DNA from 4 places in the Lysinibacillus parviboronicapiens genome. Region 2 is predicted to be linked to each of the others. Evidence: riboswitches for the same ligand, from Rfam matches in the RefSeq annotation. Region 2 holds a riboswitch; each other region holds the start of a gene.
The links. A riboswitch is a leader RNA that binds a small molecule or an ion and turns the genes downstream of it on or off. The one in region 2 is predicted to bind thiamine pyrophosphate.

Region 1 (4,220 bases), 1.7 Mb from region 2:
TAAAAAGCGCTTTACTGAACCACGTCGTTCAAAAATCGAACGTGAAATTGAAGAAATTAAAATAACATTAGATGTACTTGTCCCAAGTGAAGAAGTAGTTGTAACAGTAACGAAGGATGGCTATATTAAGCGTACATCTACACGTTCTCATGCTGCCTCCAATGGTCAAGATTTCGCCATGAAGGATTCCGATTATTTATTGTATGAGGAAAATTTAAATACGCAGCACCATGTGTTACTTTTCACAAATCGAGGCAATTATATTTATCAACCCGTGCATGAATTACCGGATATTCGATGGAAGGACCTTGGCCAGCATATTTCAAGTATAGTGCCAACCAATGAGGATGAATCCATTATTGCGGTATATGGCTTCGAAACATTTGAACAGCCAAATACCTATATTTTAACGGCGACCAAAGATGGACAAATTAAGCGCTCACCGCTAAGTGATTATGCGGTAACTCGTTATTCTAAGCCTATTAAAACGATGAATGTCAAATCCGGCGATGAAATGATTTTTGCGGATCTTGTGACAGACGAGGCAGAATTATTATTAATCACAGATACGGCCTATGCGATTCGCTTCCCAATTGAAGAATTGCCTGTAACGGGGGTGAAAACAGGAGGGGTGAAAGGCATAACGCTGAAAGAGGGCGAAGCTTTAGTAGGTGTAACGATATTAAAGCCAAGTGACACGGAATATGTTGTGATTGTGACACAGCGTGGGGCAGTGAAGAAAATGAATGTCGCTGAGGTAGATATAGCCAGCCGTGCAAAACGAGGGCTAAAAGTATTAACCGAGTTAAAAGCAAATCCTCACCGTATCGTCTCTGTTACTCGAGCTACGGATGAAGAGCAAATTGTAGTGGAAACTGAAAAGGGTGTGCAAGAAGTGATTGATGTGAAAGGGCTAACACGCTCAGATCGTCATTCGAATGGCTCCTTTAAAGTTGATATAGCTACTGACGGTGCAATTGCCCATGTTTTAAAGGCAAAAAATGAAAAATAGCTAAACAATCAAGCCCATGTTCTTTTTCGAGAACTGGGCTTTTTTTGATTTATTAATTAACAATAAAATCTCTATGTAATTAGAGCCTTGTCATTTGCTTAGAGATATGGGTATAATAGTCCTCGAAAAGTTCATATGTTAAGAATGTAGGGGGGCTGGTAGTTGCCAGCTGAGATTGTGTCCGTTCAGACGCTGACCCTTTGAACCTGATTTGGCTCGTACCAGCGTAGGGAACATCTACTCAAAAATATAGTACTATTATTTTTTGATACCGATTTCAAACGTCTGGGATGACTCCTGGGCGTTTTTTTATGTCTTGGAGTTATCCTGCAACATGCACGAGTCGCATTAACACGCTTGAAAATGCAGATACACATCTTACTTTCATTTCGAAATTGTCAGCGCCTTTTACATAAAAGGGACGAGTACGTTTTTCAAATGGTGATGACAGCATTCAAACATGAACACTTTCACACTACTTACTGGGAGGATTCAGCATGAAGAAATGGTTATTGATCCTTGTTGCAGCACTATTAACATTAGTCGGCTGTAACGCTCAAGAGGACAAACAAGAATCGAATTCATTAAAAAAAGTATCAGTCGTACTTGACTGGTCACCTAATACAAATCACACAGGACTTTATGTGGCTAAAAAGCTTGGTTACTTTGAAAAACAGGGCTTAGACGTAGATATTCTATTACCTGGCGATGCAGGAGCCGATCAGCTTGTTGCATCTGGCAAGGCTGAGTTTGGCGTAAGCTACCAAGAGTCGATTACACAAGCACGCGTGCAGGATGTACCATTAGTATCGATTGCAGCCGTTATTCAACATAATACGTCAGGTTTTGCGTCACTTGCTGCGCATGGTATTACATCACCAAAAGATTTTGAAGGAAAAACGTATGGCGGTTGGGGGGCTCCTCTTGAACAGGCGGTATTGCAATCATTAATGCAAACAGAGAATGCAGATGTCAATAAATTAGATATGGTCAATGCCGGTGATTTAGATTTCTTTACCATGATGCAGAAAGACATTGATGTTGCTTGGATATACTATGCTTGGACAGGGATAGAAGCGGAACTGCGTGGTGAAAAGCTCAACATGCTGTACTTAACAGACTATAGTGAACAGCTTGATTATTATACACCAGTACTTGCAACAAACGAAAAAATGATTGCGGAGAACCCGGATACGGTAAAGGCATTTGTTGCGGCCGCAGCAAAGGGCTATGAATATGCCATCAATCAACCGAAAGAAGCAGCTGATATTCTACTAGAAGCGGCACCAGATTTAGATAAAGAGCTTGTACATAAAAGTCAGGAATGGCTAGCAGACAAGTATCAAGATGATGCCGCACAATGGGGTGAACAAAAATTAGCCGTATGGAGAAACTATGCTGATTGGATGACAAGTAATAATGTTTTAGAAGGTGAATTCAACCCAGCAAAGGCATTTACAAACGATTTTTTACCAACTAAGGAGGCAAAGTAAATGGCAAATTCATTAATCAGTGTACAAATCATACCGAAAACTGAAAAATATGAGGACGTTATTCCTTTTGTTGACGCGGCGATCGCTGTTATCGATGCTTCAGGAGTAAAATATGAGGTACATCCATTGGAAACGACAATGGAAGGTGAACTCTCTACTTTGCTTCAAATCCTAGAAGAAATGAATAGCAAGATGATTGAGCTTGGGGCAATAAACGTTATTACACAGGTGAAAATTTTATATCAGCCAACAGGTATTACGATGGGGACGTTGACGGAGAAATATCGTCCATGATTCAGGCAATAAAACAAGGGAGGACGATTATTTTTATCGTCTTCCTCTTATTCATATGGGAACTAATTGTTCAATTTGCACAAATTCCACAGTGGCTGTTACCTGCACCGAGCGCCATTATAATAGAAGCAGTTCAATCCTATAAAGCATTTTTACCACATGTCTTTGCTAGTGTACAGTTGGCACTCTTAGGTCTTGCCATTGGGATAATCTTTGGGTTAAGTGTTGCTGTATTGTTACATCGTTCGGCTATGATTCGGGAATTATTTTATCCCATCCTGATTGTGTCACAAAATGTACCAGTGCTTGTACTGGCGCCACTATTAATTATCTGGTTTGGCTTTGGTTTGTTGCCGAAACTCATTATTATTTGTCTGGTTTGCTTTTTCCCAATTGTGATTGCGGCTATGGACGGATTTCGCCAAACCTCACCTGAGCTAAAACACTATTTTGAGATGATTGGTGCAACCAAGGCACAAACATTCTGGAAACTTGAATGGCCCTATGCCTATCCAGCTATTTTCTCAGGCATAAAGATTGCGGCTACGTATAGTGTTATGGGCGCTGTTATTGCAGAGTGGCTTGGTGCTAAAAAGGGCATCGGTGTCTATATGACACTTGCACAATCTTCTTTTCGTACGGACCGTGTATTCGTGGCCATTTTTGCCATCGTTTTATTAAGCTTATTGTTATTTAGTGGCATTCGTGTGCTCGAAAAGCTCGTTGTGAAAGGGAGGGGACTACATGCTGAACATTCAAGGCATTCATAAATCATTTGGCTCACTGCAAGTCATTAACAACTTATCTTTTGAAGTAAAGGAAGGTGAATTTGTTGCGATTATCGGCCCGTCTGGTAGTGGAAAAAGTACCCTCTTTCAATTAATTGGAGGTATTTCCGCCTTAGATGGGGGGGCAATTTTGTTAGACGAAGAAGATATACAGCTAAAAAGAGGAACCATCGGCTATATGCCTCAACAGCCCTGTTTACTCCCTTGGCGAACGATTTTAGAGAATGTCACGATTGTAGAGGAACTACAGCAGCAACCACATATCGAACAAGCACGGGCATGGCTAGAAAAGGTAGGACTCGCACAGTTTGAAAATGCTTATCCCAATGCACTATCTGGAGGCATGCAGCAGCGTGTATCATTTATTCGAGCAATCGTTAGTGATAAACCTATTTTATGCTTAGATGAACCGTTCTCAGCGCTTGATGAGTTTACAAGACTAGAAATGCAAGCATGGCTGTTATCTATTTGGGAACAACACCGAAAATCGATTTTGTTTGTCACACATAATATCGAAGAAGCTCTTTTTTTAGCAGATCGTATACTCGTGTTAACAAAGCGTCCTGCTACTATCAAGGAGGAAATGATCGTGCCGTTTGAGAGACCTCGTTCAGAGGGAATTCGACATAGTGC
Region 2 (4,220 bases):
ATCTAATGGGCAGTTTGAGCTTCGACGATCAGATCGATTGGAAAAGCATGCAAAACAAAGTGGACTTGGTCTTGATGTATATGATGCCTATACTGATCAAATTCGGGATGTCAAAACATTGTCAGGTGGGGAGAAATTTAATGCCTCTTTAAGTCTGGCGCTGGGCATGGCAGATGTCATTCAAAGTTTTCAAGGGAATATTCGAATCGATACAATGTTTATTGACGAAGGTTTTGGCTCGCTTGATGAGGAGGCATTGAATAAAGCCATTGATGCACTCATTGATCTACAAGAATCGGGTCGTATGATTGGCGTTATTTCCCATGTTGCAGAACTAAAGGCCTCTATGCCCGCTGTTTTACATGTTGAAAAAACCTTAAGTGGACATAGCAGAACACGGTTTGAAGTGAAATAAAGAAAAGGCGTTCCCTTATAGGATACGCCTTTTCTTTATTTTCTTCGAGTCATTGGGTTGGGAGTTGTTCCCTTTTTTGCAGCTACCACTTTCTTGACAATTGGAATCACTATAGGCGCTAATTTGACAGCAGTTTTTACGATTTTAGATACTTTCATGAATATCAGCTCCCTTTTACTATTAGTTCTACCTGTTTAACTCGAGGATGAAACATAATTACTAACGGATAACGCGTACAGCCTGAACAATATTCCAGATGATAATGCCAAGAGATACGAGTAAGTAAATCGCAAAAGCAGCCAACCAAATGATAATGAATGTACTGCCAGTTGCATCAGGTTCAAACGTATTGAATGACATTGACGAAAACAGGAAGACGATAAAGAAAATGATGCCGAACAGAAAAGGAATTAAATGCGATATAAGCGCTCGGATTGAATGGCGCTTCACTTCACTATCCTTTGACACGAAATAAACAATTAACGGCACAATAAAAGGTGCGAAAAATATACTGAGATAACTAAAGGCAGATAATATTTTTTGATTCTCCATAGTTGTCCCTCCTTATTTAAAATTTACGCATGAAAAACTCAAAAGTTTCAAAAATTAATGAAGAAATGGTTGTAATCACAAAAGTGTTTGCGTACAATGAGGATGTTCAAGCAAAATTAAGATGTAACGACCACAAGGGGAGCTGATGATGTCAGCTGAGACTGGGCACGTAATGCCTTTACTCTTCGAACCTGTAAGTTAAAGCTTGCGTAGGGATGTGGATAGAAACCGACACTTTTACGATGTGAGGCTCTGTCCTGGCATCGTTTTTTTATCTTCAATTAGGTTAGCGAAGAAAAGAGGAGTATCCTTTTTTAGTAGGTGCTCACAGGCCAACAGAATGAAGCTAAAGTCTCTAGGGGTGTTATGGATTTTGAAAGGAATTAAAGATGGTATCTTAACGTAGGAGATGTAGCAATGTAGCTACATTGGTAAAGATGCTACAGCCTAAGGTATTGTTGTATAAGCATATTTCAAAATTTGTACACCTATTAACAGAGGCATAATAGATTGCCAGATTGAGCACATCATATTTAAATAACTGATTTCTATTCCTGCTCTTGTATCCTACATCGGAACAAAGGAGAGAATAATATTATGGACAAAAAAAGACTATTAATGCTGGTGGAGATTGCGATTTTCGCAGCAGTGGGTCTTGTACTCGATCAAGTTTCTTTTAAAGTATGGGCACAAGGCGGCTCGGTTAGTCTCGTGATGGTTCCCATTATTTTAATGGCATTTCGTTGGGGGCTTTTTGCAGGGCTGACAACAGGACTACTTATTGGCGTTATGCAAACGATGTTCGGTGCGTACATTGTACACTGGCTTCAAGGTTTATTGGATTATGGGGTTGCTTTCACAGTAGTTGGTGTAGCGGCGCTTGTGCGTAAGCCTGTACTCGAAGCTGCAGCGAACGTAAACAAAAAGAAGATGGCTATTTTTATAATCATAGGCACTGTTTTAGCTGGATTTTTACGCTACTTGTCGCATACGGTTGCAGGAGCTGTATTCTTCGCAGAGTATGCTGGCGATCAAAACGCTTGGATTTATTCCATTATTTATAATGGAACATATATGCTACCAGCAACAATCTTAACTGCTATTGCAGGTGTTCTTTTATTCACAGCAGCACCACAGTTAATGCAACGAAAATCTTAATGTGTAAGCCGTCTGTTCCTATAGGGTACAGGCGGCTTTTCTAAGCTAATTAGCGCGTATTGTTCATCATTGGTTTGTGGATGTGATATATTAGAGTGTAGATATTAGATGAAAGGGACGTTAAAAATGATTGTAAAAACGCAAGAAGAGATTGAAGCCTTTAAAAAAATCGGTCGTATTTGTGCTGAAATTCGTGAAGCAATGAAGGCTGCTACAAAACCAGGTGTGACAACACTTGAATTAGATGAAATTGCAGGCCGTATGTTTGCGGAAGCAGGAGCTATTTCTGGACCAAAAGGTGAATATGATTTCCCAGGTTACACTTGTATTAGTGTTAATGAAGAAGTAGCACATGGTATACCGGGAAGCCGTATTATTCAAGACGGGGATATTGTCAATATTGATGTGTCAGGTTCGCTAAACGGCTATTTTGCTGATACTGGTATTTCATTCGTAGTCGGAGAAGGTTATGAAGATAAAGAAAAACTTTGCCGCGTAGCGAAAAGTGCTTTTGAACGTGCGATGACGAAAGTAAAAGCTGGTTCTAAATTAAACCAAATAGGGAAAGCTGTTGAACGTGAAGCTTATGCGAACGATTTAACAGTCATCATGAATTTAACAGGTCATGGACTAGGTCGCTCTTTACATGATGAGCCAAATCACATTTTAAACTATTACGATGCGTGGGACTCAACAATTATGAAAGAGGGAATGGTGTTAGCGGTTGAGCCGTTCATCTCAGCAAAAGCAGAGCATATTGTTGAAGCTGGTGATGGCTGGACATTCATTACACCAGACAAATCATTAGTTGCTCAAATCGAGCATTCGATTATTGTTACAAAAGACAAACCAATTATTTTAACAACATTAGATGAAGCATAATCAATAGAAAAAAATCCTGCTTACCATGTTATTTTTGGTAGGCAGGATTTTTTTTAATAAATTGTATACCAACAAGGAGCACACCGCATAAAAATAAGGCGGCTGTTGTCACGAGTAATTCATCAAAGCCATTATGTAACGCAATACCTATATAGGCCCAGATAAAAACACTCGGATACACAATATCGAAGTGATGAAAGCGAATATGTAGTGCTATGGCAACTCCAATAGTCAGTAAAATAACTGCCCAAAGTGGATTGCTAAGACCGAAGCCGTTCCATTCATACGATGTTAATGTAAAACTTGCATTTGTCATTAGAGTAAAAGTCGCCCAAGCGAGATAGATAGAAAATGGCACTCGACCTGTTAGCGCATTATTGCTAAGTGAATACGTATTGTACAGTAAAAATAAATAAATTACTAATATTAACGTACTGCAAAGTGACACGATAAATAATTCGTGATGCCAAAACACAATGGCAAACGCCTGCAATATACAAATGCTACTAAAGAGAACAGTCTGTTTAATAGTTGTCTTTTTGAAATTCATAACTAACCAATAGCCGAGTAAAAAGTAAACCACAATCCAAATTACATAACTAACATTAAAAGGCGCAAACATAACGGGAAAACGATTAGAGATTTCTAACGTAGATTGACCATTTATTTTTATGAAATAGGATGAAAAGGTTAGGATGAGTGCGACAATATAAGAAATTGTCATCAAAATAAATTGAGGCATAGTTTCCTCTCCCTTCCTGTTAAATTGTATAGGGAAAAGACAAATAAGTATAGGACTGTCACAAATTTTCTATTTTCATTATAGCGGAAATTGCCAATAATGTATCGTCTTGTTTCGTCAAATTTATCTACAATTTACCATTTGGATAGGCATCCATATATTTCTTTAGTACAATATGAATAGCTAAATTAAAGGAGTGAAGTTTTAATGACTCAAAATCTAAAAAATCTTGACCTATCGATTGAACTAGATAAAAAAATGTATAAAAAGAAATTAAAAGTACTCCAATATGAAATGTTAAATGCCCAGCAGTTTTTACTAAACAATAAAATCGGGCTTATTTTAGTATTTGAAGGTATGGATGCGGCAGGGAAGGGCGGTGCTATAAAACGTCTAATCGAACGCGTAGATCCTCGTGGCTATGTCGTGCACCCTATTTCAGCACCTCAGCCACATGAACTTCGCTACAAC
Region 3 (4,220 bases), 560 kb from region 2:
ACCAAAGTTCATAAATTTGGCATGAACTTTGATTTTCGACATTATTTCCTAGGAAATTATTTTTGCGTATACTGATACTTTTCAAGCTGACGTAGTTCGACACGGCGAATTTTACCCGATGCGGTCTTTGGTAACTCCTCAACAAATTCAATCGCACGTGGATACTTGTAGGGCGCTGTTAATGCTTTTACATGATCTTGGAGTTCTTGAATAAGTGATGCAATGCCTATTCTTCTATCATGCAATACTACAAATGCCTTTACAATATTACCACGTACTTCATCAGGACTCGCAACTACTGCAACTTCTTTCACAGTTGGATGTTTCATTAATGCATCTTCAACCTCAAATGGTCCAATGGTGTAGCCTGAAGAAATAATGACATCATCACCACGTCCCTCAAACCAAAAATAACCATCTTTATCTTTATATGCACGGTCTCCAGTGATATACCAATCACCACGGAATTGTAAGCTTGTACGTTCTGGGTCTTTAAAATATTTTTTAAATAATGCTGGTGTTTCACGATGAACCGCTATATCACCAACGGCACCATCTGCAACAGGGTTACCAAAATCATCAATAATTTCTACCGTATTTCCCGGCGTTGGTTGACCCATTGAGCCAACACGTGGCTCCATACCTACCATTGTTCCAACAAGTAATGTATTTTCAGTTTGACCGTAGCCATCACGTACCTGAAGTTTAAAGTTTTGTAAGAATATTTTCGTAACCTCACTGTTCAGCGGTTCTCCTGCAGATACAGCTTGACGAATGCTACTCAAATTGTAGTGTTGTAAATTTTCAAGTGCTGCCATAAAACGATATTCAGTGGGCGTACAGCACAGAACATTAATATTAAATTTTTCAAGTAACGTTAAGTATGTAGCTGCATCAAATTTTCCTTTGTAAACAAAAGCTGTTGCTCCACTACCCAATGTTGCAAGGAATGGACTCCATATCCATTTTTGCCACCCTGGAGCTGCAGTAGCCCACACTATATCATTTTCTTCAACGCCTAACCAATTTGGTGCTGTTGTCCGCAAATGTGCGTAACCCCAACTGTGTGTATGAACAGCAGCCTTTGGATTGCCTGTTGTGCCACTTGTGTAGGCAAGAAATGCAAGATCCGTACATTTCGTTGGTGTGGCGCTTGTATAGGTAGTGGGTTTATTTTTCATTTGCTCTAGCAAAGGATGCCATGGTGCATGTGCCTGACCAATGACAAACTGCTGCACGTCCTCTAAATTTTCCACCTCATCAAATTGTTCAATATATGGCTCATAGGCAATAACCGCCTTTGCATCAGCATGTGTGATTCGATAGTCTATATCCTTTGCACGCAACATCTCAGAGCTTGGAATAATCGTTAAGCCAGCCTTTAATGCAGCAATATAAACAATGTACGCCTCAACTGATCTTGGCACCATAACTAAAATTACATCTCCTTTGACTAATCCTTGAGATGTGAATACATGTGCTGTCTGATTTGCCTTTTCAAGTAAAGTTGCATATGTAATATATTGTATATCTTCGTTTTCGTTATAAACTATTAAAGCATTTTTGGTTGGATTCTGTGCATACTTTTCAATTTCTTCTGCAATGTTATACCACTCTGGTGCGAGTAAATCTTGTCTATTCATGGCATATGCCCCCTTCGCTATGCCCATTATAAAACTCATTTTTCTTGATTTTCAATGGAAGAAGCCTTAATTTTGAAAAGTCATGACAACTATCATACTTCTTTATATGGCAACAGTCACTGCTTTTATGATAATTGGAAATCGCTATTGAACACGGAGAAAAAGTATGGTACATTTTGGTCAACTAAAATCATGATTGCAGGGGGACTCGTCTTGAGTTGAGAAGGTAAAACCTGACCCTTTGAACCTGTTAGTTAATACTGACGTAGGGAGCAATACATCTTGTTATTGATGAAAAGCTCTTTTTACGTGTACTCTTTGCACGAAAAGAGCTTTTTTTTGCATGCTTACGTCCACCCAAAAAGGAGGACTTACTATGATTTTACAAACAATACGTAAACAACAGCCACTTATTCACTGTATCACAAACTATGTCGTGGCCAATTTTCAAGCAAATGGCTTACTGGCAATTGGTGCTTCTCCTGTAATGGCCGATGAAATCGATGAAGTTACAGAAATGGTAAAAATCGCTTCCGCGCTATTATTAAATACGGGTACGATAAATGATCGTACAAAAGAATCTATGTTACGTGCGGGAGAAATGGCCAATACACTTGGCATCCCAATTATTTTAGATCCCGTTGGTGCAGGAGCGACTACTTTTCGCAAAAAAACAATACAGCATTTATTAACGCAAGTTAAATTTGCTGTTATTCGTTGCAATATTGGTGAGCTTGCTGCTATTGCCAATGTAAATTGGCAACAAAAAGGCGTCGACAGTGGCAGCGGGTCAATTTGTATTGAGGATGAGGCAAAGCAAGTTGCTCAACGCTATGATTGTATAGTTATTGTGACCGGTGAAAAAGATTTTATAACTGATGGTAAACAAATGCATTGGATTGATGGGGGACATCAGCAAATGACAGAAGTCACAGGGACAGGCTGCCTATTAAGTGCAATTTGCGCAGCCGCTTATGTTGCACAAAATGAGCCATATAAACAATTAGTAAATACTTTATTGGCCTATAAAAAAATAGCTGAACATGCTGCTTGCTCTACTCAATATATTGGTGATTTTCAAATTGCTATCTTAAATGAGTTACATCGTCTTTCAAAGGACGGTGAAAAATAGTGCATATCGTGACTACAATTGCAGGCTCAGATAGTGGCGGCGGTGCAGGCATTCAAGCAGATTTAAAAACATTTCAAGAATTAAAGGTATTTGGCACATCTGTGATTACAGCGTTAACTGCTCAAAATACATTAGGTGTGTATGATGTTTTATCCATTGATCCAAGCTTTATCGAAAAACAATTTTATGCACTATTAGAGGATTTTTCAATTAGTGCTATCAAAACAGGAATGCTTTTTTCTGCTGATGTTATTCAGACCATTGCAAATATAATGGCTGACTTGGATATACCACTTATCATTGATCCAGTAATGATTGCTAAAGGTGGCGAAAGCTTATTGCAACAACAAGCAATCGAGGCATTGCGATGTTATTTATTACCATTAGCAACTGTTATTACGCCAAATATCCCGGAAGCAGAAGTATTAACAGGCAAAAAGATTGATACCCCAGCTTCAATTAAGCAAGCTGCTCATACACTTTTGCAACTAGGCGCACGATGTGTTGTCATGAAAGGTGGTCATTTATCTGACAAAAAATTTGCGACTGATTATGTATTTTTTAAAGATGGTCGATCATTTTCCATGCAAACGGCACGTATTGCAACAAACAATACACACGGTACAGGCTGCACATTTTCTGCTGCATTAACAGCTTTTATTGGGTCTAACTTACCAATAGATCAGGCTATTTTGGAAGCGAAAAAATTTATTCAGCTTGCCATTACACATGATTTATCTATTGGCAATGGACACGGTCCGACCAATCATTTTGCCTACCATAAATACAAAGGTTTTTGCGAGGTGATTATTCATGAATAACCACGATTTAAAGCTCTATTTTATTATGGGTTCGGCAAACGTTCATAAACGACCTCCATTAGAAGTACTTGAAGAGGCGTTACAATCAGGCATTACCATGTTTCAATTTCGCGAAAAGGGGCCAGACGCATTAACTGGGCTAGCTTATGAAATTTTTGCTCAAAGTTGTCAAAAGCTATGTAAGCAGTATCATATTCCGTTTATCGTCAATGATGATATTGAGCTTGCTTTAAAACTTGGTGCGGATGGCATTCATATTGGGCAAGATGATTTTCCTGTTGCAGTTATCCGCGAGAAAATTGGAGATATGTTACTTGGTGTGTCTGTTCATACAAAAGATGAAGTGCACACTGCTTTACAGTACGCAGCTGATTATGTAGGTATCGGTCCTATTTTCGCAACCACTTCTAAAAGTAATGCCAAACCTCCAAGTGGTACTGAATTTCTACAACAAGTTCGTTCTGAACACCCTGACTTGCCTATCGTGGCAATTGGCGGAATTGATGAGTCCAATGCACAACTAGTATTTAAAGCTGGTGCACATGGAATAGCTGTAATTTCTGCTATATGTGAAAGTGTAAATATTAAAGATACTGTCTTAACTTTGACATCAATTCAACCTTC
Region 4 (4,220 bases), 910 kb from region 2:
TAATCAGGTACTTATATTCACGATTGTAGCGGCAATTATCATCGTTATTTTAATGGCAACTGTAAGTGCATGGTTTATCTATAGACAATTGAAGCCGTTGAAGCTTCTACGTGCATCAATAGAAACAGCAGCGGATGGGGATTTAACGAAAAAAATTGACGAAAAATATATTAAGTCAGATGAAATAGGCGCAGTTTCAGTTGCCTATAATAATATGTTAGACAAAACGAATGATGCTATACATACGGTATTGCAATCTACGACTTTGCTTAACCAATCATCAACTCATGTCCATGAAGCATTTAATGAGATTGTAGCCTCTAGTCAAGAAGTGACAGTAGCAATAAACGAAATTGCTCAAGGTGCTTCTAAGCAATCTGAAGATACGGAAGAAACAAACTATCGAATGATGGACCTATCCGAACAGATTGATACGATTACACAGTTGTCTTCTCAAATGGAAGAACTGTCTGCTAAGACGCAAACAACAACTGAAAAGGGTATGAAAGAAGTCGATAGTTTGCGTGTACGTAATACAGAAACCAATGAAATGAATGGACGAATACAACAGCAAATAGAATCATTATCTTCTAATATTGCGAATATCAACCAAGTTATTGTCTCTATTCATGGTATTATGGAGCAAACAAATCTGCTTGCACTTAATGCAAGTATTGAAGCGGCTCGAGCAGGAGAACATGGGAAGGGCTTTGCAGTGGTAGCCGAGGAGGTTAGAAAACTAGCTGAGCAATCGAGAAATGAAACAGATGTCATTAAGACAACTGTGGATAGTATATTAGAAAACTCTAAACAAACAGTATTAGTAATAGCTGCTAATGCTAGCTTAATGCAAGCGCAAAATGAATCCGTACAAAGCACGGAAATAGCCTTTAAGGACAATAGTGAGCTCTCTAGTTCTATTGCAACCTCAATTAACGAGTTACTCGCTAAACTTTCTGGTATGTTAGAGCACAAAAATCAAGCACTTATGGCTATTCAAAGCATTTCAGCTATTTCAGAGGAGACTGCCGCTTCTGCCGAGGAAGTAAGTGCTTCAACAATTGATCAGCAGGCAGAGCTAGAAAAGGTTGCAGAATCAATAAATAATATGAATAAAATCTCACAAGAATTACAAGAAGTTGTTAAACGCTTTAAACTCGCTTAATTCCTCTTCTTTATAAAAATGGCTTTGGTACTAAATCCTTCTATAATGAGAATATAGTAAAGTGAAAAGGAAATCTGTCAAGCCGCTAGTAAGCCGCAAGCCTCCTCAACCCAGGGGGCTTGCCTAACTTACTTTCCTGAAGGGGTCTTCAGATTCTTTTGTTATTCGAAAATACTACGAGCAATGACATGAAATCGTTTTTAAAGTCATTAGAAGGGTCAAGCAAAGCACATTGACCTAGCTCGCAGATAGCACTACTATAGAAAGAGATGAGGGGGGATAAACTACATGATGTATCTCGGTATGATTTTCTTTCAAATTGTTGCCCCAATTTTAGTGCTTCTTGTACTTGGAGCAGTCTTGCAGAAAAAATTTCGATTTAATTTAAAAGCATTATCCCAACTTATTACATATTGCTTTATGCCGGCTGCGGTTTTTATGAATTTATATGAAACGACTGTGGAGCTGTCGGTACTAGGACAGGTCGCGGTGTTTATTATTCTCTTTATCGGGAGTCAAATGGTGCTCAGTCATTTTTTAGCAAAGGGACTTGGTTTAGCAAAAACAGAAACAGCAGTGTTTAAAAACAGCGTTGTGCTCATTAACTCAGGTAACTATGGTATTCCGGTTGCGCAAATGATATTCGCAACACAGCCGATAGGAGTGGCCATTCAGGTTATTCTAGTTATTTTCCAAAATATGACAACGTATACATATGGTTTATATAATCTTATTTCCTCGACAAAATCTGGGCTCGCCATTATAAAGGACTTCTTGAAAATGCCTATTATACATGCGCTTATTATTGGTGTGGCAATGAATTTCTTCAATATTGGTATCCCCCAGTTTATTCGTATTCCAATCGACCATGTAGCAGATGGTTTTATCGCTGTGGCACTTATTACGCTTGGAGCGCAACTATCCCAGCTTGAAATCAAGTTGATGTTTAATAAAACCGTTTTTGTCAGTTGCTTTACACGGCTGATTATTGGACCAGCTGTGGCGCTTGTCATTATTTTTACGCTTGGCTTAGACGGTGTTGTAGCTCAGTCACTCTTTATAGCTAGTGCCTTTCCGACGTCACGCAATAGCTCAAGCCTTGCTTTAGAATACGATGTTGAATCAGCCACTGCAGCACAAACCGTGTTATTTTCGACTATTGTTAGCTGTATCACAGTGACGCTCGTCATTTACGTGGCAGAAATACTTTTTACATAAAGTATCTTCGTCATATATGAAATAGCTTGTGCCAAAATATAAAGTGTACTAATTAATTGTTATGATTTTAAAATATAACTTCCATCTATTAGTAATATCTGCTACACTAACATCAAATTGAATAGCTTTAACTAGGGGAGTCTGATGAGTCAGGCTGAGAGGGAAACGCATTGAGGTTTCTTGACCCTTTGGACCTGATCTGGCTCATACCAGCGTGGGAAAGTTAATGATTATCGCAGTACTTATACTTTGCGATAATAAACCCTTACATTCACAGCCGGATCCAAATTTTTTTGGATTCGGCTTTTCATATGTAGCAAAGTAAATTGTTGGGGTGAGCTAGATTCGGTCCTTCTTAAAATATGTAAAAGGGAGCGAAGTAGTTTATGACAACAGTTAGCGAAAAAAACATTAACATTATGACTAGTTTTGATGGAAGCAAAAAGGTGTATGTAGAAGGCTCAAGATCAGATATTTTAGTGCCAATGCGTGAAATTATGCTAAGTCCAACAACTGGGAGCTTTGGGGAAGAAGAAAATGCGCCAGTGCGTGTATATGATACAAGTGGTCCATATACAGATCCTACTTACAAAGTAGATATTACCAAAGGTTTGCCTGCTTTGAGAAGCGGTTGGATAAAAGAGCGTGGGGATGTAGAAGAATATGAAGGCCGTAAGATTAAGCCCGAGGATAATGGCTTTCGTAATGATGATGATCCACGTATTAAAGAAAATGTTTTTCCGGGGCTTTATCGAAAACCTTTACGTGCGAAAAAAGGGCGCAATGTAACGCAGCTTCATTATGCAAGAAAGGGCATTATCACACCAGAAATGGAGTTTGTAGCCATTCGCGAAAATTTAGATCCAGAATTCGTACGTGCTGAAATTGCTGAAGGTCGTGCAATTATGCCTTCAAACATTAATCATCCAGAGGCAGAGCCAATGATTATTGGCCGTAACTTCCATGTGAAGATTAATGCCAATATCGGTAATTCAGCTGTATCCTCCTCCATTGCTGAGGAAGTAGAAAAAATGACATGGGCAACACGCTGGGGTGCAGATAATATTATGGATTTGTCTACGGGTAAGCATATTCATACGACGCGTGAATGGATTATTCGCAACGCTGCTGTACCCGTAGGAACAGTGCCTATTTATCAAGCGCTAGAAAAGGTAAATGGCATTGCGGAAAACTTAACGTGGGAGGTGTACCGAGATACATTAATCGAACAGGCCGAGCAGGGTGTTGATTACTTCACTATTCATGCAGGGGTATTACTACGTTATGTACCACTAACAGCTAATCGTGTAACCGGTATTGTCTCGCGTGGTGGTTCGATTATGGCGCAGTGGTGCTTATTTCATCATGAAGAAAGTTTTTTATATAGTCATTTTGAAGAAATTTGCGAAATTATGAAGACGTACGATGTAGCTTTTTCTTTAGGGGATGGCTTACGTCCAGGCTCTATTGCAGATGCCAATGATGAGGCGCAATTCGCGGAGCTTGAAACACTTGGAGAGCTAACACAGATTGCCTGGAAACATGATGTGCAAGTCATGGTAGAAGGGCCAGGTCACGTCCCGATGCATCTCATTAAAGAAAATATGGACAAGCAATTAGAGGTGTGTAAGGAAGCGCCATTCTATACGTTAGGCCCTTTAACAACCGATATTGCTCCTGGCTATGACCATATTACATCGGCCATTGGCGCAGCAATGATTGGTTGGTTTGGTACAGCAATGCTTTGCTATGTAACGCCGAAAGAGCATCTCGGTTTACCTAATCGTGAAGATGTTCGTGTTGGAGTCATTACGTATAAAATTGCTGCACATGCTGC

Region 1: another riboswitch for thiamine pyrophosphate. It lies ahead of C9J31_RS11820 (ABC transporter substrate-binding protein); the one in region 2 lies ahead of thiT (energy-coupled thiamine transporter ThiT).
Region 3: another riboswitch for thiamine pyrophosphate. It lies ahead of thiM (hydroxyethylthiazole kinase); the one in region 2 lies ahead of thiT (energy-coupled thiamine transporter ThiT).
Region 4: another riboswitch for thiamine pyrophosphate. It lies ahead of thiC (phosphomethylpyrimidine synthase ThiC); the one in region 2 lies ahead of thiT (energy-coupled thiamine transporter ThiT).

Annotation. Positions count from the first base shown of each region.
Region 1 covers NZ_CP073713.1:2,476,463-2,480,682, forward strand. Annotated here, with positions in the region: gene parC (DNA topoisomerase IV subunit A) at 1-1,012, shown strand, start outside; TPP riboswitch at 1,151-1,262, shown strand; gene C9J31_RS11820 (ABC transporter substrate-binding protein) at 1,510-2,505, shown strand; gene C9J31_RS11825 (thiamine-binding protein) at 2,506-2,799, shown strand; gene C9J31_RS11830 (ABC transporter permease) at 2,796-3,569, shown strand; gene C9J31_RS11835 (ABC transporter ATP-binding protein) at 3,544-4,220, shown strand, end outside.
Region 2 covers NZ_CP073713.1:4,175,864-4,180,083, reverse strand. Annotated here, with positions in the region: gene C9J31_RS20280 (AAA family ATPase) at 1-415, shown strand, start outside; gene C9J31_RS24080 (hypothetical protein) at 451-573, opposite strand; gene C9J31_RS20275 (magnetosome magnetite crystal formation protein family) at 635-967, opposite strand; TPP riboswitch at 1,093-1,200, shown strand; gene thiT (energy-coupled thiamine transporter ThiT) at 1,565-2,125, shown strand; gene map (type I methionyl aminopeptidase) at 2,252-3,007, shown strand; gene C9J31_RS20260 (hypothetical protein) at 3,036-3,749, opposite strand; gene C9J31_RS20255 (polyphosphate kinase 2 family protein) at 3,957-4,220, shown strand, end outside.
Region 3 covers NZ_CP073713.1:3,619,195-3,623,414, forward strand. Annotated here, with positions in the region: gene mbcS (acyl-CoA synthetase MbcS) at 57-1,643, opposite strand; TPP riboswitch at 1,834-1,932, shown strand; gene thiM (hydroxyethylthiazole kinase) at 2,020-2,775, shown strand; gene thiD (bifunctional hydroxymethylpyrimidine kinase/phosphomethylpyrimidine kinase) at 2,775-3,596, shown strand; gene thiE (thiamine phosphate synthase) at 3,589-4,220, shown strand, end outside.
Region 4 covers NZ_CP073713.1:258,219-262,438, forward strand. Annotated here, with positions in the region: gene C9J31_RS01395 (methyl-accepting chemotaxis protein) at 1-1,165, shown strand, start outside; gene C9J31_RS01400 (AEC family transporter) at 1,454-2,383, shown strand; TPP riboswitch at 2,507-2,621, shown strand; gene thiC (phosphomethylpyrimidine synthase ThiC) at 2,770-4,220, shown strand, end outside.